3 regions of the Oerskovia sp. NPDC057915 genome follow, and region 2 is predicted to be linked to each of the others. Evidence: riboswitches for the same ligand, from Rfam matches in the RefSeq annotation. Region 2 holds a riboswitch; each other region holds the start of a gene.
What was found. A riboswitch is a leader RNA that binds a small molecule or an ion and turns the genes downstream of it on or off. The one in region 2 is predicted to bind S-adenosylmethionine.
Positions count from the first base shown of each region.

Region 1 (7,888 bases), on a different contig from region 2:
CCGTCACCCGAGATGCGAGTGCCCCGGTCCCCTGCCTACGGTCGTCAGGAAGCAGCCACCACCACCGAGGGAGGAACCCCATGGGACTGGGAGACAAGATCAAGCACGGTGCCGAAGAGGCCGAGGGCAAGATCAAGGAAGGTGCCGGGAAGCTCACCGGGAACGAGCGCCTCGAGGCCGAGGGGCACGCCGACCAGGCGAAGGCCAACGTGAAGCAGGCCGGCGACGACGTCAAGGACGCCTTCAAGAAGGACTGACGCCCCGACGAAGACCGCCCCGGGACCCTTGCGGGTCCCGGGGCGGTGCTGTGGACAGGGTGGACGAGAAGGTCAGAGTGCGATGACCGGGGGCAGGTCGGGGACCGCAGCGAGGTCAGGCACGGCGAGGATGCCGTGCGCATCTCCCCCGAACGACTCCTCGCCGACGGGCGGCACCACCGTGAGCACCGGCGGCCCCACGGGGACCCCGGGACCGGGCGCCCCGGCGTCGGGCTCCCCGGCGTCGGTCAGCCCGACCGGTCCGAGCACGGGCACGATGCGCGGGCTCGCGATCCGGTCGAGCAGGCCGAGCTCGACGCCCGCCCACTCGTGCGCCAGGATCGAGAAGCACACCGAGTCGGCCCGGGTCCCGTCAGGAGCCGTGCGATGACCACGCATGACGCCCTCCTCGTACGCGCCGAGGCGACGCATCGCGGCGAGCGAGCGAGCGTTGCGCGCGTCCACCCGGAATCCCACGCGGTGCACGTCCCACGACTCGAACGCATGTCGGAGCAGCAACCATTTCGAGACGGGGTTGACGAGGCTCCCCCACGTGGAACGGGCGTAGAAGGTCCGCCCGATCTCCACGCGCCTGTCGTCGAGCGACAGGTCACGGAAAGCGGTGCTCCCCACCACGAGACCCGAGCCCGCGTCGACGACGGCGAAGGCCGTCAGCGCGCGGGTGGCGCGGGTGTCCTCGATGAAGTTCACCATCCCGACCTCCCCCTCGGGGAGGGTCGTACTCATGCCTGCCCACATCGACGGATCGACGATCTGGGCCAGCGCACCGGCGTGCGCGACAGCCAGGGGTTCGAGGCGGAACCCGTGGCCTTCAAGGTGGACATCGTGCTGCACAGCGCAAATCAGAACACACGCAGGCGTCGCCGCCAAGACCACGGAGCGGTCGTTCGTGAACGACCGGGTGACGCCCCGGTGAACGTTGCGGTCCAGGCAACGTCTTCGCAGGTCAGAGGGCCCCTCAGGCGGGGGCCGGCCCGCAGCCCACGGCGGCCGTGATGTAGCCCGCAGCGGCCGTCGCGAAGAGTCCCGAGAGGCCCGCGACCTGCAGGAGCGGGCGAGGGTCGTCGCTCACCACCCAGCAGCCGTCCACGACCTCGTAGCGGGTCTTGGCCCCCTCGGTCACCCAGGTGCGCAGCGCGGTGAGCAGGCGCTCGATCTCCTCACCCGTGGTGCCGACCCCGATCGACGCCCGGATCGCCCCGGCCGGGAAACCCAGCCGGGCCAGGAGCGGGTGCGCGCAGAAGCGGCCGTCACGCACGCCGATGCCGTGCTCGGCCGACAGGTAGGCCGCGACGAGCCCTGCGTCGGAGCCGTCGACCGAGAACGTCACGACGCCCACCGGGTCGACCGCGTCGGCCCAGGCCCGCACGACGCGCACGCCGTCGATCGCCTCCAGGCCTTCGACGAGGCGGGCCCGCAGCTCGGTCTCGTGCGCGACGAGCGCACCCGGCTCGAGAGCCGCGAGCGCGTCGCACGCGGAGGCCAGCGCGACCGCGCCGATCACGTTGGGCGACCCGGCCTCGTGCCGCGCCGGGGCGCTCTGCCACGAGGTGCCGTCGAGGGTCACGTTGCGCACCGCGCCACCACCGGCGAGGTAGGGCGTGCCGGTGTCGAGCCAGTCGCGGCGACCCACGAGAGCGCCCGCGCCGAACGGCGCGTACGTCTTGTGCCCCGAGAACGCGACGTAGTCCACGTCGCTCGCGGCGAGCGAGACGCCCCGGTGCGGGACGAGCTGGGCACCGTCGAGCAGGACGCGGGCCCCGGCGTCGTGCGCCGCGGCCACGACCTCGGCGAGCGGCAGCGACTCGCCCGTGACGTTCGAGGCGCCCGTGACCGCGACGAGCGCGTACGGGAAGCGGGCGAGCTCGGTGCGCAGGCCCGACAGGGTCTCGGCGACCGTCGCGCCACCGACGAGGACCGTCGCGCCGCCCGTGCGCTGCCAGGGCAGGAGGTTCGCGTGGTGCTCGACGTCGAGGACGAGCACGCGGCCCGGCGACCCGTCCGCCTGGGCCGGGACGCAGCCCGCGAGGAGGTTGAGGGAGTCCGTGGTGTTGCGCGTGACGATCGTGACGTCGTCCTCGCGCGCGCCGACGAACGAGCCGATGGTCTGGCGGGCGGCCTCGTAGAGGGCCGTCGACACCTGCGACAGGTAGCCCGCGCCGCGGTGCACGCTCGCGTACAGCGGCAGGACCTCGTTGACCCGGTCGGCCACGACCTGGAGCGCCGGGGCCGAGGCCGCGACGTCGAGGTTCGCGTACGGGACGCTGCGCCCGTCGACGAGGGGGACCAGGGTGTCGCTGCCCACGACGGGCAGCACGGCACACGAGGTGGGTGCTTCGATGACTGCGTGTGCGCTCATGGCACGTCCTCCAGTGGTCGTCGGAGTACGCCGTGCCGGCCCCTCCGCGCTTGCCCCCCTCCAGATAGAGAGGGACCTGGTCGTCACCCGGGGCACCCCACCGCGGAGGAGGGTTGCCGGCCAGCAAACCGGGGTTTTGCGCTGGCACTCATGACCTGGTGTCCAGGATGGTCGAGGCGCGCGGAGCGTGTCAACCGGTGGGCACCGCGTCTCGGATGGTGGTCAGGGCGGTCTGTCGGACGGGCTGGACCGGCGAGTCGGAGGACGAGTCCGCGAGCGCCCTGGCCCTCCGCGCGTCGGCCCGGTACATGGCCGCGTGCTCCCGGAAGTCTGCCCGTCCCGTCGCGGACGCCCGCTCGTCGGTGAAGGCAGCGAGCTCGTCGAGCCGCGCGACCATGACCGTCAGGACCTCGCGGCGCGAGTACGGCATCCCGTACGCGGAGACCAGGGCGTCGAGCCGCGCCAGCCGGTTCAGCCGCCCGACGGCGTCGGCCCCGTCCGCGTCCGAGGCGTCCGCCACGAGAGGCGCGAGCCGGTAGCCGAGGTAGGCCAGGTCCCAGATCCGGGGGCCCGGGCTCGCGGTGTCGAAGTCGATGAGCCCGGCCACCGCGCCGTCGCGGAAGACCAGGTTGTACGGGGCGACGTCGTTGTGGCACACGACCTCGGCGGGCTCGTGCGGCGGGGTCTGCCACATCAGGGCCGAGGGGGCGGCACCGGCAGAGCTCTCGGGGGCCGTGGCCGTGGCCGTGGCCGCGAGGAACCCGACGCTCGCGTCGTGCACGCGCCGCAGGAGCGCGCCCGCGCCCCGGAGCACCGACTCGTCCCAGACCCACAGGGGCAGCGGGTAGTTCGCGACGTCGCCGGCGAGGAAGGACAGGACCTCGCGACCCTGGTCGTCGACACCCAGCGGTTCGGGCACCTCGGTGACGCCCTGCGCCCGCAGGTGCCGCAGGAGCGCCTGGACCGTCGGCGTCCAGGGCCCCGCGGTCCGGCGGACGGTGTCGCCGCTGCGCACTACGGTCGTCGAGTTCCCGCCGACCAGGGGCTCCTCGGTCTGGTCCGGCGTCTCGCGGTCCGGTGTCGGGAGGTGGCTCATGCGCAGGAACCTAGCCCGACCACCCTGCGAGACACCTGTTCTTTTCCGTGGTCACGGTGGCGTACGATCCGACGCAACCATCCAGAGCGGCTGAGTGACTTGGCACGATGACGCCGCAGCAACCCCCCGGTGACGGGCGAGGGTGCTACCGCCACGACCGATGGAGGATCACCATGAGTGCCCCCGACCGCGCGACCGCTGCCCCGGTCCCCGACGCCCGGCCCGCCGACGGCTACGCCGGCGACATCACGCCCCAGCAGGCCTGGGCCCTTCTGCAGAGCGACCCGAGCGCCGTCCTCGTGGACGTCCGTACCGACGCCGAGTGGCGCTTCGTGGGTGTCCCCGACCTGTCGTCGACCGGCCGTGAGCCCGTCCTGACCCAGTGGGTCGACGTCGCGGGCCGCCCCAACCCGGCGTTCGTCACCGACCTCACCGCGGCCGGGCTGACCCCCGAGGTCCCGGTCGTCTTCCTGTGCCGCTCGGGAGCCCGCTCGATCGGCGCGGCCCGGGCCGCGACAGCCGCGGGCCTGGGTCCCGCGTACAACGTTCTCGAGGGCTTCGAGGGAGCGCTCGACGGCGGTGGCCACCGCGGGTCCGACGGCTGGCGCGCAGCCGGGCTCCCTTGGACGCAGTCGTGAGCGCCGCGACCGGGGACGGCGTGCTGCGCATCCCCGCCGGCATCCCCGGCGGCTCGGGTCGCGGCCCGCTCCCCCGCTCGGTCCGCCCCGACACGCTCGCGGTACGCGGCGGCCACGCCCGCACGAGCTTCGAGGAGACGAGCGAGGCGCTCTTCCTCACGCAGGGTTACGTGTACGGGAGCGCAGCCGAGGCCGAGGCGGCGTTCACGGGCGAGGTCGACCGCTTCATCTACTCGCGCTACGGCAACCCGACCGTGCACACGTTCGAGGAGCGGCTGCGCCTCATCGAGGGCGCAGAGGCCTGCTACGCGACGGCGTCGGGCATGTCCGCGGTGTTCACGTCCCTCGCGGCCCTGGTCGGTTCGGGCTCGCGCATCGTCGCGGCCCGAGCCCTGTTCGGCTCGTCGCTCGTGATCTTCGACGAGATCTTCGCCAAGTGGGGCGTGCGCACCGACTACGTCGACGGGCACGTCCTCTCGCAGTGGGAGGAGGCGCTGTCGACCCCCGCGGACGTCGTCTTCTTCGAGACCCCGTCCAACCCCATGCAGGACGTGATCGACGTCCGCCGCGTGAGCGACCTCGCGCACGCCGCAGGCGCCGTCGTCGTGCTCGACAACGTGTTCGCGACCCCCGTGCTGCAGAAGCCGCTCGAGCTCGGGGCGGACGTCGTCGTGTACTCGGCGACGAAGCACATCGACGGCCAGGGCCGCGTGCTGGGCGGCGCGATCCTGGGCTCCGAGGAGTACGTCAAGGGCCCCGTCCAGACCTTCATCCGCAACACCGGTCCCTCGCTCAGCGCGTTCAACGCGTGGGTCCTGGTCAAGGGGCTCGAGACGCTGTCCGTGCGTGTCAAGGCGCAGAACGCCGCGGCGTTCCAGGTCGCGACGGCCCTCGAGGACCTGCCCGGCATCACGGCCGTGCGCTACCCGTTCCTGGCCTCGCACCCGCAGGTCGAGCTCGCCAAGGCCCAGCAGAGCGGCGGCGGGACGGTCGTGACGTTCAACCTCGACGTGCCCGGCGCCGACGACCCGCACACCGACCCCGAGCTCCTCAAGAAGCGCACGTTCCAGTTCCTCGACGCCCTGCGGGTCGTGGACATCTCGAACAACCTGGGCGACGCCAAGTCGCTCGTCACGCACCCGGCGACCACGACGCACCGCAAGCTGGGCCCTGAGGGGCGTGCCGCCGTCGGGATCGCGGAGACGACCGTGCGCCTGTCGATCGGCCTCGAGGACCCGCTCGACCTGATCGAGGACGTCGAGCAGGCGCTCGCCGCACGCTAGGCCGTCACCGGCACCGCTGGGTGCGGGGTGGCTGTCGTCGGACCGAGCGATCGGCGACGACCACCCCGCACCCAGCGACACGACGGGGCCAGGAATACCCCGGCCGTATCCCGGGGTTGCACCTGGCGATGACTACCTCGCCGCGCCTCTCCGTCCTCGACCTCGTCCCCGTCCGTTCGGGACAGTCCAGCTCCCAGGCCATCGCCGCCTCCCTGGACCTCGTGCGCCTCGCCGACCGGCTCGGCTTCACGCGCTACTGGTTCGCCGAGCACCACAACATGCCCGCGGTCGCCGCGTCCGCCCCGCCCGTCATGATCTCGGCGGCCGCCGCGGTGACCGACCGCATCCGTGTCGGGTCGGGAGGTGTCATGCTCCCGAACCACGCGCCGCTCGTCGTCGCCGAGCAGTTCGCGGTCCTGGAGGCCATGGCCCCGGGGCGCATCGACCTGGGGATCGGGCGCGCGCCCGGCAGCGACCCCGTCGTCACGGCGCTGCTCCGCAGCAGCGGTCCCACGTCGGACGTCGACCGCTTCCCCCAGCACGTCCAGGACATCCGCTCGCTCATGAGCGCCGAAGGGGCGTCGGTGCGCCTCACGACCGGCCAGGTCTACGACGTCCACGCGACCCCGGCCGCCGAGTCGGTGCCGACCGTGTGGCTGCTCGGGTCGAGCGACTACTCGGCGCGCCTCGCCGCAGAGCTCGGGATGCCGTACGTGTTCGCCAACCACTTCTCGGGCGCCGGCATCGACGAGATCCTCGCGCTGTACCGCGAGGGCTACCGTCCGTCGCCCGAGCACCCGACGCCGGAGACCTTCCTGACGGTCAACGTGTCGGTCGCCCCGACGCTCGACGAGGCCCGTGCCCGCGCGCTGCCGCAGGCCCGCATGATGGCGCGCCTGCGCTCGGGCAAGCCGCTCGGTGCGCAGGAGACGGTCGAGGACGCCGCGTCCACGCCGCTCGACGGGCTCACGTCGCAGATGGCCGACGAGATGCTCGACCGCTGGATCGTCGACGAGCCCCAGGCCGCGGCCCGCCGCGTGCGCGAGCTGGCCGCGCGGCACGGCGTCGACGAGGTCATGGTCGTGCCCGTCGCGGGCTCGCGCGCCGACGAGTCCCTCGACGCGACGCCCGGTCGCACGCAGACCATCGAGCTCCTCGCGGGCGCGCTCGGCGACTGACCACGTGACACCGCCGAGCGACGACCGCACCGGACCGCCCGCCGACGCGACGTCGTCGGGCGGTCCGGTGCGCGTCACGGGCCTGGCCTCGGTCCTGCTCGCTCCCAACCCCGGCCCCATGACGCTCGACGGGACCAGGTCCTACGTCCTGGCCGCGCCGGGGGCGGGCACGCGCGTGGTCGTCGACCCCGGGCCCGACGACGTCGCGCACCTCACCGCCCTGGCCGCCGGTCCGCGCGTCGAGGTCGTCCTGATCACGCACCGCCACGCGGACCACACCGCAGGGGCGGCACGCTTCGCCGAGCTCACGGGCGCGCCGGTCCGAGCCGCCGACCCGGCGCACTGCCACCCGGCCGGTTCCCGCGAGGCGCCCCCGCTGCACGACGGCGAGACGATCCGCGCGGCCGGCCTGCGGATCAAGGTCCTCGCGACGCCCGGGCACACGGGCGACTCGACGAGCTTCCACCTCCCCGACGACGGACCGCACGGCAGCGTGCTCACGGGGGACACGATCCTCGGCCGTGGGACCACGGTCCTCTCCGAGCCCGACGGCTCGCTGCGCGACTACCTCGCGAGCCTCGACCTGCTCGGGTCGCTCGGCGCCGCGACGGTCCTGCCCGCGCACGGCCCGCACCTGGCCGACCTGTCCACCGTGGTGCACGCCTACCGCGAGCACCGGGCGGGACGGCTCGCCCAGGTGCGCGAGGCGCTCGGAGACCGGGCGGTCGACGCGGTGACGGAGGCGCTCGTCGACGACGTGACCGCCGCGGTCTACGGCGACGTCGCCCCCGGCGTGCTCCCCGCGGCGCGGCAGAGCGTCCGGGCCCAGCTCCGGTACCTCGCCGAGGACGCGTAGCGACCGGACCTCCGGGACCCGGTCGGCCGACGCGCCGGGCCGCGCGGCCGGTGGTTGACTGACCGCGTGACGCCCTCCCGCCCGGACCTGCCCTCCGGCCCCGTCCCCCGCGACCGGCTCGGCGCCGGCCCCGGGTGGCGCCTGGCCGCCGGGGCGCTGGTCGGGGTGGCGGTCGGGACCTGGATCGGCTCGCAGGGCTA
Region 1 covers NZ_JBHVOS010000005.1:85,946-93,833, forward strand. The annotation lists gene ACFVQ3_RS04985 (CsbD family protein) at 81-257, shown strand; gene ACFVQ3_RS04990 (GNAT family N-acetyltransferase) at 330-1,154, opposite strand; gene ACFVQ3_RS04995 (aminotransferase class V-fold PLP-dependent enzyme) at 1,237-2,637, opposite strand; SAM riboswitch class IV at 2,679-2,793, opposite strand; gene ACFVQ3_RS05000 (phosphotransferase enzyme family protein) at 2,828-3,733, opposite strand; SAM riboswitch class I at 3,808-3,900, shown strand; gene ACFVQ3_RS05005 (rhodanese-like domain-containing protein) at 3,907-4,371, shown strand; gene ACFVQ3_RS05010 (O-succinylhomoserine sulfhydrylase) at 4,392-5,654, shown strand; gene ACFVQ3_RS05015 (LLM class flavin-dependent oxidoreductase) at 5,783-6,832, shown strand; gene ACFVQ3_RS05020 (MBL fold metallo-hydrolase) at 6,837-7,688, shown strand; gene ACFVQ3_RS05025 (DUF1345 domain-containing protein) at 7,755-7,888, shown strand, end outside.
Region 1: it holds a riboswitch for S-adenosylmethionine, as region 2 does, so the genes downstream of both, ACFVQ3_RS04995 (aminotransferase class V-fold PLP-dependent enzyme) here and ACFVQ3_RS08660 (hypothetical protein) in region 2, are expected to answer to the same signal.

Region 2 (7,888 bases):
CCGCGAGGAGGCGGTCGCACCGTGACCCGCTCGGCGGCTGCCGTCAGGCGACGCCGCCCCCGGCCCGGCCGAGCTCGACCGGGAAGGGGGCGGCGCTCCGGACAGGCGGGCGCCGACCGGCTACTGGACCTTGTAGATCCAGATCAGCGCGGACGAGAGCTCGCCCGTGTCGTCCCACTTGTAGGTGCGGGCCAGGCCCTCACCGTCGTAGTTCGTCACGAAGTCGAGCATCCCGGCACGGTCCGTGACACCCGACGCGATGCCCGTGAGCATGATCGTCGCCAGGTCGTAGCCCTCGACCGAGTAGACGCCCGGAGCCTGGCCGTTGAGCGCCTCGTACGCGGACGCGAACTCGTCGGGAGCCGGACCGCACGGGCACGAGAGGATCGCGCCCTTGGACGCCGCTCCCGCCTGGGTGACGAACTGCGGGTCGTTGGTCCCGTCCGCGGACACGAACGGGATGTCGACGCCCGCGTCACGCAGCTGCTGCGCGAACGGCGCGGCCTCGGCGTAGTAGCCCGCGTAGAAGACCGCGTCGGCGTCCGAGCTCGAGATGAGCTGGGTCGCGGCCGCGAAGTCCTTGTCGCCGACCTTGACCTCGGCCGAGCACGAGTCGTCGGCGGCGTCACCGAGACCAGCGGTGATCTCCTTCGCGAGGCCCACGCCGTAGTCCGAGTTGTCCTGGACCACGCAGACCTTCTCGTACCCGAGCGTGTCCACCATGTACTTGGCGACCGCCGGGCCCTGGACCGCGTCGTTCGCGAGACCGCGGAAGAACGTCTTCCAGCCGTTCTTGGTGATGTCGGGGTTGGTGGCCGACGCCGACAGCGACGGGAGGCCCGCCTGGCTGAAGACGTCGCCGGTCGCGGAGGTCTCGCCGGAGAACGCCGGGCCGAGGAGAGCGATGATGCTCGCGTCACCGACGATCTGCGGGGCGACCTGGGTCGCCTTCTGCGGGTCGCCCTCGGTGTCGAACTCCTTGATCGTGACCTGGCAGCCCGCGTTCGCGGCGTTGAACGCGTCCACGGCGACCTTGGCGCCGTAGAGGATGTTCTGCCCGAGCGCGGCGTTGGGACCGGTCAGAGCGCCTGCCATGGCGATCGAGGTGCCCTCGGCACACTCTGCCGCGCCGTCGCCGGCCGGGTCGACGGGGTCGCCCGAGGTCTCGACCGGGACCTCTTTGCCGTCGATGTCGATCTGGACGGACGGCACGATCTTCAGATCGGCCGACCCTGACTCGCTCGATGACTCCGTCGAGCTTCCGTTGTCCCCCTGAGACTGGGTACCGCATGCGGTGATGGCGAGGGTGGCGGCCAGCGCGAGAGCCAGCCCACCCGTCGTTCGACGTGCTGTGCGTTGCATTCCGAACCTCCGTGCGCCCAGATCGCACCCAGGGTGCTCAGAGACCTCGCACCCGCGGTGGATCACCTGATATTCAGCACTGAATAACGTGCTGACGATGGCACAGGTCGGACGAGCGCGAAACCCCAGATGCACAATTGCAACCGGGGAGGCACACCCGGCGAACCGGACAAGGCGCCCGACGTCCCGGGCCCCGGGTCCGACGACCTGAGTGCCTGGAACGTACGCGGGCGCGGTTACGCGAGACTCCGTCCCTCGTTACGGCGCCGTCACGGGAACGTCTCGATCTGGTGCCGGGCCCGGTACACCGGTCGCCCGGCACCGACCGACCCGCGCCGACCGACCCGCGCCGGACGACCCGCGCCGGACGACCCGCGCCGGACGACCGGCTCAGGATGCCCGGCACCCGCCGACCCGCACCGGCCGCCCGGCTCAGGACGGGTACTGCGAGAACGCCGCGGTCGCGGGGTCGGAGCCGAGCCGGGCGTCGGAGTCGAGCGCGTCGATCGCGGCGACCTCGTCGGGCGACAGCTCGAAGCCGAACACGTCGATGTTGGCCGCGAGCCGCTCGGGGTCCACCGACTTGGGGATCACGATCCGGTCGCCCTGGACGTGCCAGCGCAGGATCGCCTGGGCGGGCGTGACGCCGTGGGCGTCCGCGACCGCGGCGACGGCGGGGTGGTCGAGGTCGGCGCCGCGGCCGAGCGGCGAGTACGCCTCGACGGCGATCCCCGCGGCGAGGGTCGCTGCCTGCGTGGCGCGCTGCTGGTAGGTCGGGTGGACCTCGATCTGGTTGACGGCCGGCACCACGTCGGTCTCGGCGAGCAGGCGCGCGAGGTGCTCGGGCAGGAAGTTGGAGACGCCGATCGCCCGGGCCGCGCCATCGGCGTAGAGCTTCTCGAACGCCCGCCAGGTCTCGACGTAGAGGTCCCTGCTGGGGACGGGCCAGTGGACGAGGTAGAGGTCGACGACCTCGACGTCGAGCTCCTCGCGCGAGTCCTCGAACGCCTGCAGCGCCGACTCGTACCCCTGGTCGCCGTTGCGGAGCTTGGTCGTCACGAAGATCTCGTCCCGGCGCAGGCCGCTCGCGCGCAGCGCGGCGCCGACCCCGGCCTCGTTGTAGTACCCGGCCGCGGTGTCGATGTGCCGGTACCCGGCCTCGAGCGCCTGCTCGACGTTCGCCTGGGTCGCGTCGTCGGGCACCTTGAAGACGCCGAGCCCGACCTGCGGGACGGTGACACCGTTGTTGAGCACGACGTCGGGGACCTGTGCGGGAGAGACCATCACCCCTTTCTACCCTGGCCCCCGCAGGGGGCACCACCCGTCCCGGCGGCGCCGGGACGGTCGCGGGAGGGGAGCCGGTCGGTGATCGGTCGGTGAAGCCTGTGGAGCCGTTGCGACGACCGTGCGAGAGGGTGCCGGAGACGACTGTGGCACTGCTCTCATCCGCCGTGCCGGTCGCGACGCGCACCGGGTGCTGGTGGCACGGTGGACTGATGCCCCAGTCCCTTCCTCCGACCCGCGACCTGACGCCGGGCGGCCCCGCTCCCGCGCGCCCGCGGAACCGTGCCGTCTGGGTCCTCGCCGTGCTCGTGCCGCTCCTGGTCGTCGCGGCCGGGGTCACGTTCTACCTGACGCGCGCCGCGGCGGACCCGTCCGGGGCGGCCTCCCCCACGGGTTCACCGTCCCCCACGGCCCCTCCGGTCCCCGCCGGACGGGTCGACCCGCCGACGGTCCTGGACCCGGCGTCGGTCGAGAACCTCACGGTCCACCAGGAGTCGACCGCCGACGCCGGGGACGCGCGCTCGATCTCGACGGTGTCGATCCCCGGCGAGCACTCCCTCTCGCGCGCCTTCGGCACGTTCGTCGACGCGACCGAGAAGGACTACGACGCCGCGGTCGACCCCGCCGGGGTGGGCAACGAGCTCAACGTCGGGTGGGACCTGGTGCTCGCCCAGGGCGATGTCCTGGGTGTGCGGGCCACGACGTACGCCTTCACAGGAGGTGCCAACGGCACGACGGGCGCCCAGACGTTCTACACCGACCTCCCGCGCGCGACCACGACCTGGTCGTCGGACCTCTTCACGGCCGACGGCCGCACGCAGGCCGCACGGTGGGTCGACGCGGCGCTCGCAGAGGCCGGCCTGGGGTTCGACGAGCCGGTGCCGTCGTCGGAGGACACGTTCCGGGACGTGCGGCTGGGTCCCGACGGCGCCGCGACCCTGGTCTTCTCGCCCGGGCTGGTCTCGGCCCGCTCGGACGGCGAGCTGGCCGTGCGCATCGAGCCGGACGCGACGCGGACGGTCCTGTCCGCGGTCGGGAAGCAGATCGCGGACGTCGCGGCGAGCGGCACCCCGTTCACGGGCATCGCACCGCCGCCCGTCGAGCCGCCCCCCGTGACCACGCCGGTCGCGCCCGACCCGTCCGGCGCCCCCGACTGCTCGGTGCTGCGGTGCGTGGCCCTGACCTTCGACGACGGCCCGGGCAAGCACACGTCGCGACTGCTCGACACCCTCGCCGAGAAGCAGGTCAAGGCGACGTTCTTCCTCGTCGGACGTTCCGTCAAGACGCACCCCGACCTGGTCCGTCGCGAGGTCGCCGAGGGGCACGCGGTGGGGAACCACACCTGGTCCCACCCGGACCTCTCGAAGCTCGGCACGGACCAGATCACGGACGAGCTGACCTCGACGGCGGACGCGGTCGAGGCCGCGTCGGGCGTCCGGCCGACGCTCGTACGCCCTCCGTACGGCGCGACGAGCGACACTGTGACCAGTGTCCTCTCCCAGCGCAACGAGCCGGCGATCCTGTGGGACGTCGACACCGAGGACTGGAAGAACAAGGACACGGCCATGACGACCGAACGGGCTCTGGCAGGCGTCCGACCAGGGGCGATCCTCCTGATGCACGACATCCACGCCTCGACGGTGGACGCCGTCCCGGGCATCGTGGACGGTCTGCGGGCGGCAGGCTACACGCTCGTGACGGTGCCCGATTTGCTCGGCCCTGACCTGGTTGGCGGACACGCGTACTTCAATCGTTAGCATCAGGGCTAGCACAGTCGGAGTAACCCCTGTACCGTAGCCGGTGAGATTGCAGTGCCTCGCTTGTCCTTGCGCAACGGCCCCATGCCACCGCGAACCTTGTTACCCAAGAGTTGACGACGAACACCGTGATGTTCGGCTCCAGATCATGGAGCTGTTTGAAACTCTAGAAGGAGATCCCCATGGCATTGGGAACCGTGAAGTGGTTCAACGGCGAAAAGGGCTACGGCTTCATCGCACCTGAGGACGGCAGCGCCGACGTGTTCGCGCACTACTCCGCCATCCAGACGCAGGGCTTCCGCTCGCTCGAGGAGAACCAGCGCGTCGAGTTCGACGTGACGCAGGGCCCCAAGGGCCCGCAGGCGGAGAACATCCGCCCGCTCTGATCTCACTCGCCTCCGGGCGTAGTTGATCATTGAACGAGTGCCCCCGACCGTCTCGGTCGGGGGCACTCGTGCGTCCAGGACCAGGAGCCCCCGTGCTCTGGCGCTGACGCCGTGGTAGAACTGAGAACGGTCCAGAGGACCAGCGAACCGCCCTCCGGCGTGCTGGTCCGGCAACCGCGCGACGCGCACGGTGCTCCCGGAGGAAGACCCGCCCCCGCGACCGCGGGGGAAGAGCGAGGCCCGACGTCGTAGGGCGCCTCCTCGTGCCCCTCACCCGGGGACCTTCCCGGGCGAGCGTACGCACGGGGGTGAGCTCCGTCGTCGGGCACGGAGAGAAGGAGCACCATGGCCGAGCGCGTCATGGACCGCCGGGCGACGGCCGTCGCCTGTCCCCCGCCCGCCGTCTGCGACCGGTACGACACCGGGCACCTCCTGCACCCCGTCCACGAGCGCATGCTCCGCAACCGGCCCTGGGGCTGGCGCGAGGGCCTCGTGCTCGCGGTGCGGACGCGAGACGGCGGCGTCGAGGTCGTCGTCGAGTACGCGACGGGCGAGGGAGCGTGCCGGGTGTGGCACCACACGGCGCTCGACCTCGACCCCGGGTCCACCGTGCGGGTGCACGAGCAGTACCACGCGCTCGAGCTCGGGGGCCGCGGGCTCAACGTGCGCCTGCTCGGCGGGGTGGGCCCCGTCCCGGAACCGGTGCACCCTCCCCGCTGAGTGCGTGGTCCGGCAGCGACCCGCGGTGTCTCGCTGCCGGATCGTGCACCGACGGAACGGGTCGGCCGGGCGCCGCGTTGGACCAGTGAGGGCGCCCGCCCTCCACGGTTCGACCAGAAGGACACGCTCATGGGATTCCTCGACCGCCTCCTCGGCCGCACCCCGCAGGACGACCGCTCACCGTACGGCTCGGCAGACCGCCCGGGCCCGGGAGCGCCCGCCTACGGCACCCCGCCGCCCGCTCCGACCGGCCCCGCGCGCAGCGAGGACGACGTCGCGATCGACCGCTACCGCTACCTGCTGCGCACCGCTCCCCCCGAGGCGGTCGAGCAGGCGCACGCCGAGGCGTTCGAGCGGCTGACGCCCGAGCAGCGGCGACGCGTGCTGGCCGATCTCGGCGAGACCGTGCCACCCCCCGAGCGCGCGACCTCCGACGACCCGCAGTCGCTCGCCCGCATGGCGACGCGCGCCGAGATGCGCAACCCCGGCACGCTCGAGCGGTCGTTCGGCGGCCGGCAGGGCGGCCCGGGCATGGGCTCGATGATCGGCTCCAGCATGCTCGGCACGATCGCGGGCGTCGTGATCGGCTCTTCGGTCGCCAACATGATGTTCGGCCCGATGTTCGGCGACCCGACCGCGGACTTCGCGGGCGACGGCGGGACCTCGGGCGAGGGCGACCCCGGCGCGGCCGAGGCCGGTGCCGGCGAGGCCGGTGGCGGCGAGGCCGGTGGCGGCGAGGCCGGTGGCGGCGAGGCCGGCGCCGGCGAGGCCGGTGGCGAGACGGACCCGGGAGCCGGTGACACGGGCGGCGACTTCACCGAGGCCGGCGGCGACTTCGGCGGCGACCTCGGCGGGTTCGGCGACTTCGGTGGTGGGGACTTCGGCGGCTTCGGAGACTTCTGAGTCCCTCGACCGCCGCTGAGTGCATGATCCGGCAGAGCCTGAGTGCGGAGCAGTTGTCCCCGAGAGCCCGATCTGACGACAACTGCTCCGCACTCAGCGGAGCGGCGTGGCTCAGCGGAGCGGCGCCACGCCCGACTGGCACAGCCCGATGAACGCGCCCAGCTCGGCGAGCTCCTCGGGATGGTTCGGGAGGTAGTCCGTGAGCCGGGGCGAGCGGATCACGACGGCGCACCACTGGCCGCGCGAGACCGCGACGTTGACGCGGTTGCGCGAGAGCAGGAACTCCATGCCGCGGGGCACGTCCTCGCGGGCCGAGGCCGTCATGGAGACGATCGCGACGGGCGCCTCCTTGCCCTGGAACTTGTCGACGGTACCGACCCGCACGTCGCCCAGACCCGCGGCCTGGAGCGCGTGGCGGACGGTCCACGCCTGCGCGTTGTAGGGGGCCACGACGACGAAGTCGTCCTCCGTGAGTGCTCGTGAGTCACGTGCGGTGCCGTCCGACCCACCGGGCCCCGGGTACCAGGTCGTCCCGAGCAGCGCCTTGACCTGCCGCACGATCTCCTGGGCCTCCTCGACCGAGGACACCGCGTTGCCCGCGTGCTCGACCTCGACGACGTGCACACCGGGCTCGACGCCCACGAGGAGGCGTTCGCCCGCGGCGACCTCGGCGTGCAGAAGACCCTCGTACGCGAGCTCGGACACCGCGTCGCACAGCGCGGGGTGCATGCGCCACGAGCGGGCCAGGAAGTAGCCGAACTCGGGCGGCAGCACGTCGTGGCCGCCGCCCGCACGGGTCAGCCACCCGAGCGCCGACTGGTCGACCGGCTCGGGGTGCTGCCCCTGCGAGACCTGCGGGAGCTGCTGCGGGTCGCCGAGCAGCAGGATTCGTCGCGCCGCACGGGAGACCGCGATCGTGTTGGCGAGCGAGAACTGCCCGGCCTCGTCGATCACGAGCAGGTCGAGCTCGCCGTCGCCGAACCGTTCGGCGTGCGCGAAGTCCCACGCCGTCCCGCCGACGACGCACGGCCCCTCGGCGACGAAGGCCGCGGTCTGCGGGGAGTCGACGAGGCGCCAGGGCACGAGCCGCGAGCCCTCGGGCAGGTCCGCCGCCGCGACGTCGTCGGGCAGGGGACCCACGTCCCGCCCGACGGTCGACACGTCGCGCCCCTTGGGCCCCGAGGCCTTCTTGCCCACGCGGTCCGCGGGCACGCCGCCCTTGGAGATGACGCCCGCGAGCACTTTCTCCACGACGTCGTGCGACTGCGCGACGACGCCCACGCGCCACCCCTCGGCGACGAGCCGGCCGACGACCTTCGACGCGAGGTGGGTCTTGCCCGTGCCGGGCGGCCCCTGGACGCCGAGATAGGAGCCGTCGAGGTCTCGCACGGCGTCGGTCACGGCGTCGACGTACCGCTCGGGGCCACCGCCCAGGACGGGCAGCGAGGCACCGGACACCGTGCGCGGCGGGCGACG
Region 2 covers NZ_JBHVOS010000010.1:68,076-75,963, forward strand. The annotation lists gene ACFVQ3_RS08640 (branched-chain amino acid ABC transporter substrate-binding protein) at 121-1,212, opposite strand; gene ACFVQ3_RS08645 (aldo/keto reductase) at 1,795-2,646, opposite strand; gene ACFVQ3_RS08650 (polysaccharide deacetylase family protein) at 2,859-4,403, shown strand; gene ACFVQ3_RS08655 (cold-shock protein) at 4,586-4,789, shown strand; SAM riboswitch class IV at 4,918-5,029, shown strand; gene ACFVQ3_RS08660 (hypothetical protein) at 5,135-5,509, shown strand; gene ACFVQ3_RS08665 (hypothetical protein) at 5,639-6,412, shown strand; gene ACFVQ3_RS08670 (AAA domain-containing protein) at 6,524-7,888, opposite strand, start outside.

Region 3 (7,888 bases), on a different contig from region 2:
GAACCGGCTGTCGGCTGCTCGAGACGCAGCACCAGGCGCGCCGTCGTGCTCTTGCCCGAGCCCGACTCGCCCACGAGCGCGAACGTCTGCCCCGCGTGCAGGTCGAAGCTCACGTCGTCGACCGCGACCAGCGAGCGCGTCGCGGCCCCACGCGGCAGCGCGAACTCCTTGCGCAGCCCCCTCGCCTCGAGGAGCGGGGCCGACGACGCGACCCGGGCGCCGTCGTCGGGCCCGGCACCTGTCCGCGACGTGGTCCGCGCGCCGGGACCCGACCCCAGGCGGGCGCTCGCGAGGCTCGGCGCCGCCGCGATGAGCTCGCGCGTGTACGGGTGCTGCGGGTCCGCCAGGACGCTGCGCGCCGCCCCCTCCTCCACGACCCGGCCGTGCCGCAGGACCACGATGCGGTCGGCCCGGTCGGCGGCGACCCCCAGGTCGTGCGTGATGAGGAGCACCGCGGTGCCGAGCGTCGAGCGCAGCAGCTCGATGTGGTCGAGGATGCGGCGCTGGACCGTGACGTCGAGCGCGCTCGTGGGCTCGTCGGCGATCACGAGGTCGGGCCCGGCGGCGATCGCTATCGCGATGAGGACGCGCTGCCGCATCCCGCCCGAGAGCTGGGACGGGTACTGGCGCGCGCGAGCGGCCGGGTCGTCGAGGCCCGCCTTCTCCAGGAGCTCGACCGCGCGTCCGCGCGCCTCGCGACGACGCGCGAGGCCGTGGATCACGAGGACCTCCGCGACCTGGTCGCCCACGCGCTGGACCGGGTTGAGCGAGACGGTCGGGTCCTGCGGGACGAGCCCGATCCGACGACCCCGGACGTCGCGCCACCCGCCCTCGCTCAGCCGGGTCAGGTCCTGCCCGCCGAAGCGGATCGTGCCCGACGTGCGGCGCCCGCCGCGCGGCAGCAGGTTGATGACCGCATGGGCCGTGGTGCTCTTCCCGGACCCCGACTCGCCCACCAGCGCCACGACCTCGCCCGCACGCACCTGGAGCGAGACGCCGTCGACGGCGGGCGCGTCACCGCCCGTCGTCGTGCGGTAGGCGACGTGAAGGTCCTGGACGTCCAGCAGGACGTCGTCGTGCACGGGGACGCTCATCGGTCCTCTCCGTCCTTCTCGAGCGAGCGGGAGATGCGGTTGGCCGACAGCACGACCGCGACGATCACGAGCCCCGGCAGCGTCGTGAGCCACCACGCGGCGGCGAGGTAGTCGCGCCCGCCGGACACGAGCGCACCCCACTCCGGGGTCGGCGGCGCGGCCCCGTAGCCCAGGAAGCTCAGAGCAGAGATCGCGAGAACCGACGACCCCAGCTCGAGCGCGGTCAGCGCGACCACCGGACCCGCCGAGTTGGGCAGGACGTGCCGCCGCAGCACGGTGTACCAGCGCACGCCCGACGCGCGAGCCGCCTCGACGTACGCCGTCGACGACGTCCGCAGCGCCTCCGCACGCATCACGCGAGCGAACGCGGCGATCGTCGTGATGCCGACCGCTATCGCCACCTTGACCGTGCCGAACCCCAGCACCGTGATGATCGCGAGCGAGAGCAGCAGGCTCGGCACCGCGAGCAGCACGTCGACCACGCGCCCCACCACGTCGTCGACCCACCCGCGCAGGAACCCTGCGAGCAGGCCGAGCAGCGAACCGACCGAGAGTCCCAGCGCGACCGCGATCACGGTCGCGCTCAGCGACAGCCACGAGCCGTGCACCACCCGGGCGTACACGTCACGCCCCAGGTGGTCCGTACCGAACAGGTGCTCGGCGCTCGGCGCCTGCAGACGGTCCGTCGGGACCCCCGTGATCGGGTCCTGGGACGCGAAGACGCCGGGGGCGAGCGCCCACGCGACCACGAGCAGAAGGAACAGCACCGCGAGCAGCAGGCCGGGCCGGCGCAGCACCGCGAGCACAGCCCCTCCGAGCGTTCGCAGCGACGAGCGCGCTCCCCTGACGCGCCGGCGCGCGGTGTCGAGCGCGGCCGGGTCGGCGAGCGCGGCCGGGTCGGCGAGCGCGGCCGGGTCGGCGAGCGCGGCCGGGTCGGCGAGGAGCGTCCGAGGACGCTCGCCCGGCCCGTCGGGCGCGGCCGCGTCCGGGGACGAGGTCTCCGGGACGGTGTAGGTGTCGAGTCGTGCGGTCATGATGTCCTCCTCCGTGCCCTCACGCCGCGGCGGAGGGCTGGCGGGTGGTGATCCGGGGGTCGAGCACGGGGTAGAGCAGGTCCACCAGCAGGGTCACGACGACGAAGACCACCGCCGAGAAGACCACGATCGCCTGGACCACGGGCACGTCCTGCTGGTTGACCGCGGTCACCGTCAGGCGACCGATCCCTGCCCGGGAGAAGACCGTCTCGGTCACGACCGCGCCGGCCAGGAGCCCCCCGACCGTCACGCCGAGCACGGTGAGCGCCGGGATGGACGCGTTGCGCAGAGCATGACCGAAGTGCACCCGGACACGCCCCGCCCCCTTGGCCCGGGCCGTCTCGACGTACGGCTCGGCCAGGGTCTGGCGCAGGCTGCGCGAGAGGACCTGCGCGAACGCGGCGCTCGCGGGGATCGCGAGCGTGAACGCCGGCAGGACGAGGCTCTCGAACCCCTCGTTCCCCATGGCGGGGAACAGCCGGAGCTCGAACGAGAACCACTGGAGCAGGAGCAGCCCCACCCAGAACGTCGGCAACGAGATGCCCAGGGCCGGCAGCGATGCGAGCGCGTGCCGGAGCCAGCGGGCACGCGGGAACGTGCTCGCGAGCGCGAGCGCCGCTCCCCCGACGAGCGCGAGCCCCAGAGCGAGGGCCGTGAGCTGGAGCGTGGGCGGCAGCGCCTCGGCGAGGAGCTTCGTGGCGGGCGCCCCCGACGAGAACGAACGCCCGAAGTCCAGGTGCAGCGCACCCCAGAGCCCGTGGGCGTACTGGACGAGGACGGGGCGGTCGAGTCCCTGCTCGGCGCGCAGGCGCGCGACGAGCTCGGGGTCCGAGAGGTCGCCGTCGGCCCCGGCCGCCTTGATCGAGGCGGCGTCGCTCGGCAGGACGTAGAGCAGGAAGAACGAGATCGTGAAGGCCGCCCAGAGGACGAAGCCTCCCTGCCCCAGGCGGCGGGCGATGTACCGGCCCATGGTCGGCTCCTCTCGGGTGGGGACGCGCAGATGGCGATGCGTGGTTGCGGCCGCGCGGTGGGACGCAAAGGGGGCGCGCGGTGGGGGCGCGCGGGTCGTCTGGAGGGATCGGCGGCCGAGCATCGGCGCGGCGGGACGCGTCCTGCGCGTCCCGCCGTCCCGGGGCTCAGTCCTGCTGGACCCAGGCGCCGTAGAAGTCGAGGCGGGTCGAGGCCTCGAAGCCCAGGCCGTGGACCGTGTCGGCCGCGGCGATCGTGGTCGACAGCTCGTAGACCGGGATCGAGTGCCCCTGCTGCACCAGGAGACGCGCGGCCTCGGTCACGAGCTCCTGCCGCTCGGCCACGTCGGTCGACGCCGCCGAGCGGTCGAGCAGGTCGTCGACCTCCTCGGGCGCCCGCTTGTTGATGTTGCGCGCGTTGGCCGAGAAGATCGTGCGCAGCACGTCGGGATCCGAGCGCGTCAGGTTGTAGTAGTCGAAGTCGAAGTCTCCGGACTTCTTGAGCTCGGTGGACTCGGCGACCGTGACCTGCTTGAGCTGGAGGTCCACGCCGATCTTCGCGAGCTGCTGCTGGACGAGCTCGAGCGGCTCGGCCACCTGCCAGAACGTGACCGTGGTGGACAGCCGCTGGCCGTCCTTGACCCGGACACCGTCGGCGCCCTTGACCCAGCCGGCGTCGTCGAGGAGCTGTTCGGCACCGTCGGGGTCGTACGCCAGGTCGTCCGAGACGTCGGCCCACAGCGGGGTCGAGTGCGACAGCACGCTCGTCGCGGGCTCGTCCTGCGGGGTCAGCAGCGTCGCGGCGATCTCCTCGCGGTCGATGCCCTTGCTGATCGCCTGCCGCACCGCCGGGTCGGCGGCGAGCGGGCGCGACTCGTTGGGGAAGAGGTTGAAGACGACGCCCGGGTTCGCCCGGTACGCGAGCCAGAAGCCGTTGCCGTCGAACTGCGGCAGGTCGACCGTGCTGATGGCTGCGGTCGCGTCGATCTGTCCCGAGAGCAGGCTGCCGGTGCGCACGCTGGCCTCGGGCACGAACTTCACGGTCACGGTGTCGAGGTATGCCTCCCCCGTGTGGTCGTCGGCCTCCGAGGCCCAGTCGTAGCCCGCGACCTTCTCGAGCACGACCTCCTGGTCGAACGTGTAGGACTTCACCGCGAACGGCCCGGAGCCCACGAACTTCCCGGCGCACCGGTCCTCGACGCTGAGCGCGGCGGACGCGGGCGAGAGCAGACCGAGCGAGAAGGTCGAGGACGCCTGGAGGAACTGGGCGCTGGGTGCCGAGAAGTCGACCCGCACGGTGCGAGGGTCCACGACCGTGGTCCCCTCGTACCCGACGAGGTAGGCCGAGCCGAGCGAGGCCGCTGCACCGAGCTCGACGATCTTGTCGAAGTTCGTCTTGACCGCGGCCGCGTCGATCGGCGTGCCGTCGGCGAACGTCGGTCCCTCGCGGAGCGTGAACGTGAAGCTCGTCGCGTCCGCGTCGACCTCCCAGCTCTCCGCGAGCCACGGCAGGATCTCGCCCGTGTCGGGGTCCTGCGCGGTGAGCGAGGCCACGGTCTGACGGGCCGAGGCGATCGCGTCGTTGTTCCCGACCTGCTGCGGGTCGATGCAGTGCGAGTCGACCGTGACCGCGAAGGTGAGGTTGCCGCCCGGGACGGGCTCCGCCGTCGGGCCGGGGGACGTGCCGTCCGCCGTGCTGCCACCACCGGTGCCGCACGCCCCGAGCAGGAGCGCGGTCGCGGCGACGGAGGCCGCGGTGAGCGCGCGGCGGGACGGGGCCGTGCGGCCACCGGGGCCCGAGGGCCAGGTCGAGAGGGACATGCGAGAGGTGCTCCTTCGGTCGTGCGCGCCGTCCGTCCGGCATGGCCGGGGCGCTGAGGGGTCGCCGACGGACCGTGGGTGCGTCGGATCGACGCCGGGCTCACGGTGAGCGGCGGTGGGGAGCCGTCGTGGGACGGCGGAGGCGGGACGCGGCGTGGTGTCGGCCGTGCGTCAGGTGCGGCCGGGGTTCAGCAGCGGGTCAGGGACAACAGCGGCCGAGGGGTCCGGTGCCGCCGAGGCAGCGCTCCACCCTGCGGTCGTGCTCCTGTTCCGTGCCGAGTGCGCGCATCGCCCGTTCCTCCGTGTGCTTACCGCGCCCGACGGGTCGCGGTCAGGTACCACCCGGAGCACCCCGTCACGTCGAAGGGTTGCTGGCCAGCGAGCCGGGTCTTGGCGCTGGCGCTCTTCACCTGCCGCACAGGAAAGCCTCCCGCGGTCGGAGAGTCAAGGGGTGAGAGGGCCGTCCCACAGGTTGAGACACCCCGAGCGCGCAACGGGGCCCGGACGACCCTGGAGGCGGGTCGCCGGGCCCCGTCCGGGGTCGAGCAGGGGTGAGGACCCCGGTCAGTTCGCCTTGCGCTTGCGCCCGACGAGCACGAGGTCGTCGCGGTGCACGATCTCGCGGTCGTACCCCTCGCCCAGCCGGTCGCGCAGCTCGTGCGTCGAGCGCCCGAGCAGGTCGGGGATGTCGCTCGAGTCGAACGCGACGAGGCCGCGCGCGATCACGCGCCCGTCGGGCGCGACGAGCTCGACGGGGTCGCCCGCGTCGAAGTCACCGGTGACGCCGACCACGCCCGCGGGAAGCAGCGACGCCCGCCCGCCCAGGACCGCGGTGACCGCTCCCTCGTCGAGCTCGAGGCGTCCGCGCGTGCGGGCCGCGTGCGCCAGCCACAGGCGCCGGCGCGTGGTGCGCTTGCCCGTCACGGCGAACCAGGTGCCGACCTCGCGCCCGGCGAGGGCGCCCTCGGCGTGCGCGGCCTTGGTCAGGACGACCGGGATGCCCGAGCCCGTCGCGATGCGCACCGACTCGAGCTTGGTGAGCATGCCGCCCGTCCCGATCGAGCTGCCGCGTCCCGTGACCTCGATGCCCTCGAGGTCGAGCGCGGACCGGACCTCGCGGATGCGCTGGGTGCCGGGGCGTGAGGGCGGGCCGTCGTAGAGGCCGTCGACGTCGGTCAGCAGGACCATCGCGTCGGCGCGCACCAGGTGCGAGACCAGGGCTGCGAGGCGGTCGTTGTCCCCGAAGCGGATCTCGTCGGTCGCAACCGCGTCGTTCTCGTTGACGACCGGCACGATCCCCAGGTCCAGGAGCCGCTCGAGCGAGCGCTGCGCGTTGCGGTAGTGCCCGCGACGGATGGTGTCCTCGGCCGTGAGGAGCACCTGGCCCACGCGGATGCCGTACTCGGCGAACGCCTGCGCGTACCGGGCGACCAGGAGCCCCTGACCCACCGAGGCCGCGGCCTGGGCCGTCGCGAGGTCGCGCGGTCGTGCGCTCAGGCCGAGCGGCCCGATCCCTGCGGCGATCGCTCCCGACGTCACGAGCACGACCTGCCCGCCCGCCGCGTGGCGGGCCGCGATGACGTCGACGAGCGCGTGGAGGGCCGGGACGCTGAGGTGCCCGTCCGGTCCGGTGAGGGAGGAGGAGCCGATCTTGACGACGACCCGGTGGGCCGTGGCGACCTGGGAGCGGGCGGAGAGCGCATTCACGGGCTCATCATCCCGCGCCGGGCGCCCGGACGGGGCGCCGTGTCAGCGTGTGACACCTCACGGTGGGACGCCGTGGGCAGCGCGCCGTCCCTTCCGGCCCCGACGACGTCGCTCCCCTCCGGGCGCCCGTCCCGCCTGCCCGCAGGGCCGGCACCACCCGGGGACGCCGCAGGGCGGGCACGACCCGAGGGCCGTACCCGCCCTGCGGGCGGACGTGCTGCGGACGGGACCCGTGGTCCGCCGACGTCCGGCGAACCGTCGACCCGCCACCAGAGGGTCAGTCCTGGTCGGGGTCCGTCCAGTGCCCGGACTCGCGCTCGGTCCACAGCTCGGCGCGGGCCTCGGCCTTGGCGTCCATGCGCTCGGTGTACTCGCGACGCTTGTCGGACCGGGTGGGCCGCGCTGTGTCCTCGAGCCGGAGGTCGGAGCCGCGCGGGCCGCCGAGGAGCTCGGAGCCCGTGATGAGCGTGGGCTCCCAGTCGAACACGACCGCGTTCTTGTCCGAGCCGATGCGCACCTCGTCCCCTGCGACGGCGCCTGCCTTGAAGAGCTTCTCCTCGACGCCGAGTCGTGCGAGGCGGTCCGCGAGGTAGCCCACGGCCTCGTCGTTCGAGAAGTCGGTCTGGCGGACCCAGCGCTCGGGCTTGGAGCCGCGGACCTCGTAGTAGAAGCCGGTCTCTGCGCCACCCTTGCGGGTCACGGTGAAGCCTGCGTCGTCGACGGCCTTGGGCCGCAGGATCGTGCGTGCCGGCGCGGGGGCCGGGGCGTCACGGCGAGCCTGGTCGACGAGCTCGGCGAGGGCGAACGTCAGGGGGCGCAGGCCCTCGTGGCTCGCGGTCGAGATCTCGAAGACGCGCAGGCCGCGGGCCTCGAGGTCGGGGCGCACGAGCTCGGCGAGCTCGCGGGCCTCGGGCACGTCGATCTTGTTGAGCACCACGAGGCGCGGGCGCTCGTTGAGCGGGAGTCGGGCCCCTTCGATGTCGAGGTCGCCCGCGTAGGCGTCGAGCTCGGCCTCGAGCGCCTCGAGGTCGGAGATGGGGTCGCGGTCGGGCTCGAGCGTCGCGCAGTCGAGCACGTGCACGATCACGGCGGTGCGCTCGATGTGGCGCAGGAACTCGAGGCCGAGCCCCTTGCCCTGGCTCGCACCCGGGATGAGGCCGGGGACGTCGGCGACGGTGTAGCGCGAGTCGCCCGCCTGGACCACGCCCAGGTTGGGGACGAGGGTCGTGAACGGGTAGTCGGCGATCTTGGGCCGGGCCGCCGA
Region 3 covers NZ_JBHVOS010000001.1:166,854-174,741, reverse strand. The annotation lists gene ACFVQ3_RS00825 (dipeptide ABC transporter ATP-binding protein) at 1-1,094, opposite strand, end outside; gene ACFVQ3_RS00820 (ABC transporter permease) at 1,091-2,128, opposite strand; gene ACFVQ3_RS00815 (ABC transporter permease) at 2,148-3,098, opposite strand; gene ACFVQ3_RS00810 (ABC transporter substrate-binding protein) at 3,265-4,917, opposite strand; SAM riboswitch class IV at 5,217-5,328, opposite strand; gene proB (glutamate 5-kinase) at 5,482-6,624, opposite strand; gene obgE (GTPase ObgE) at 6,902-7,888, opposite strand, start outside.
Region 3: it holds a riboswitch for S-adenosylmethionine, as region 2 does, so the genes downstream of both, ACFVQ3_RS00810 (ABC transporter substrate-binding protein) here and ACFVQ3_RS08660 (hypothetical protein) in region 2, are expected to answer to the same signal.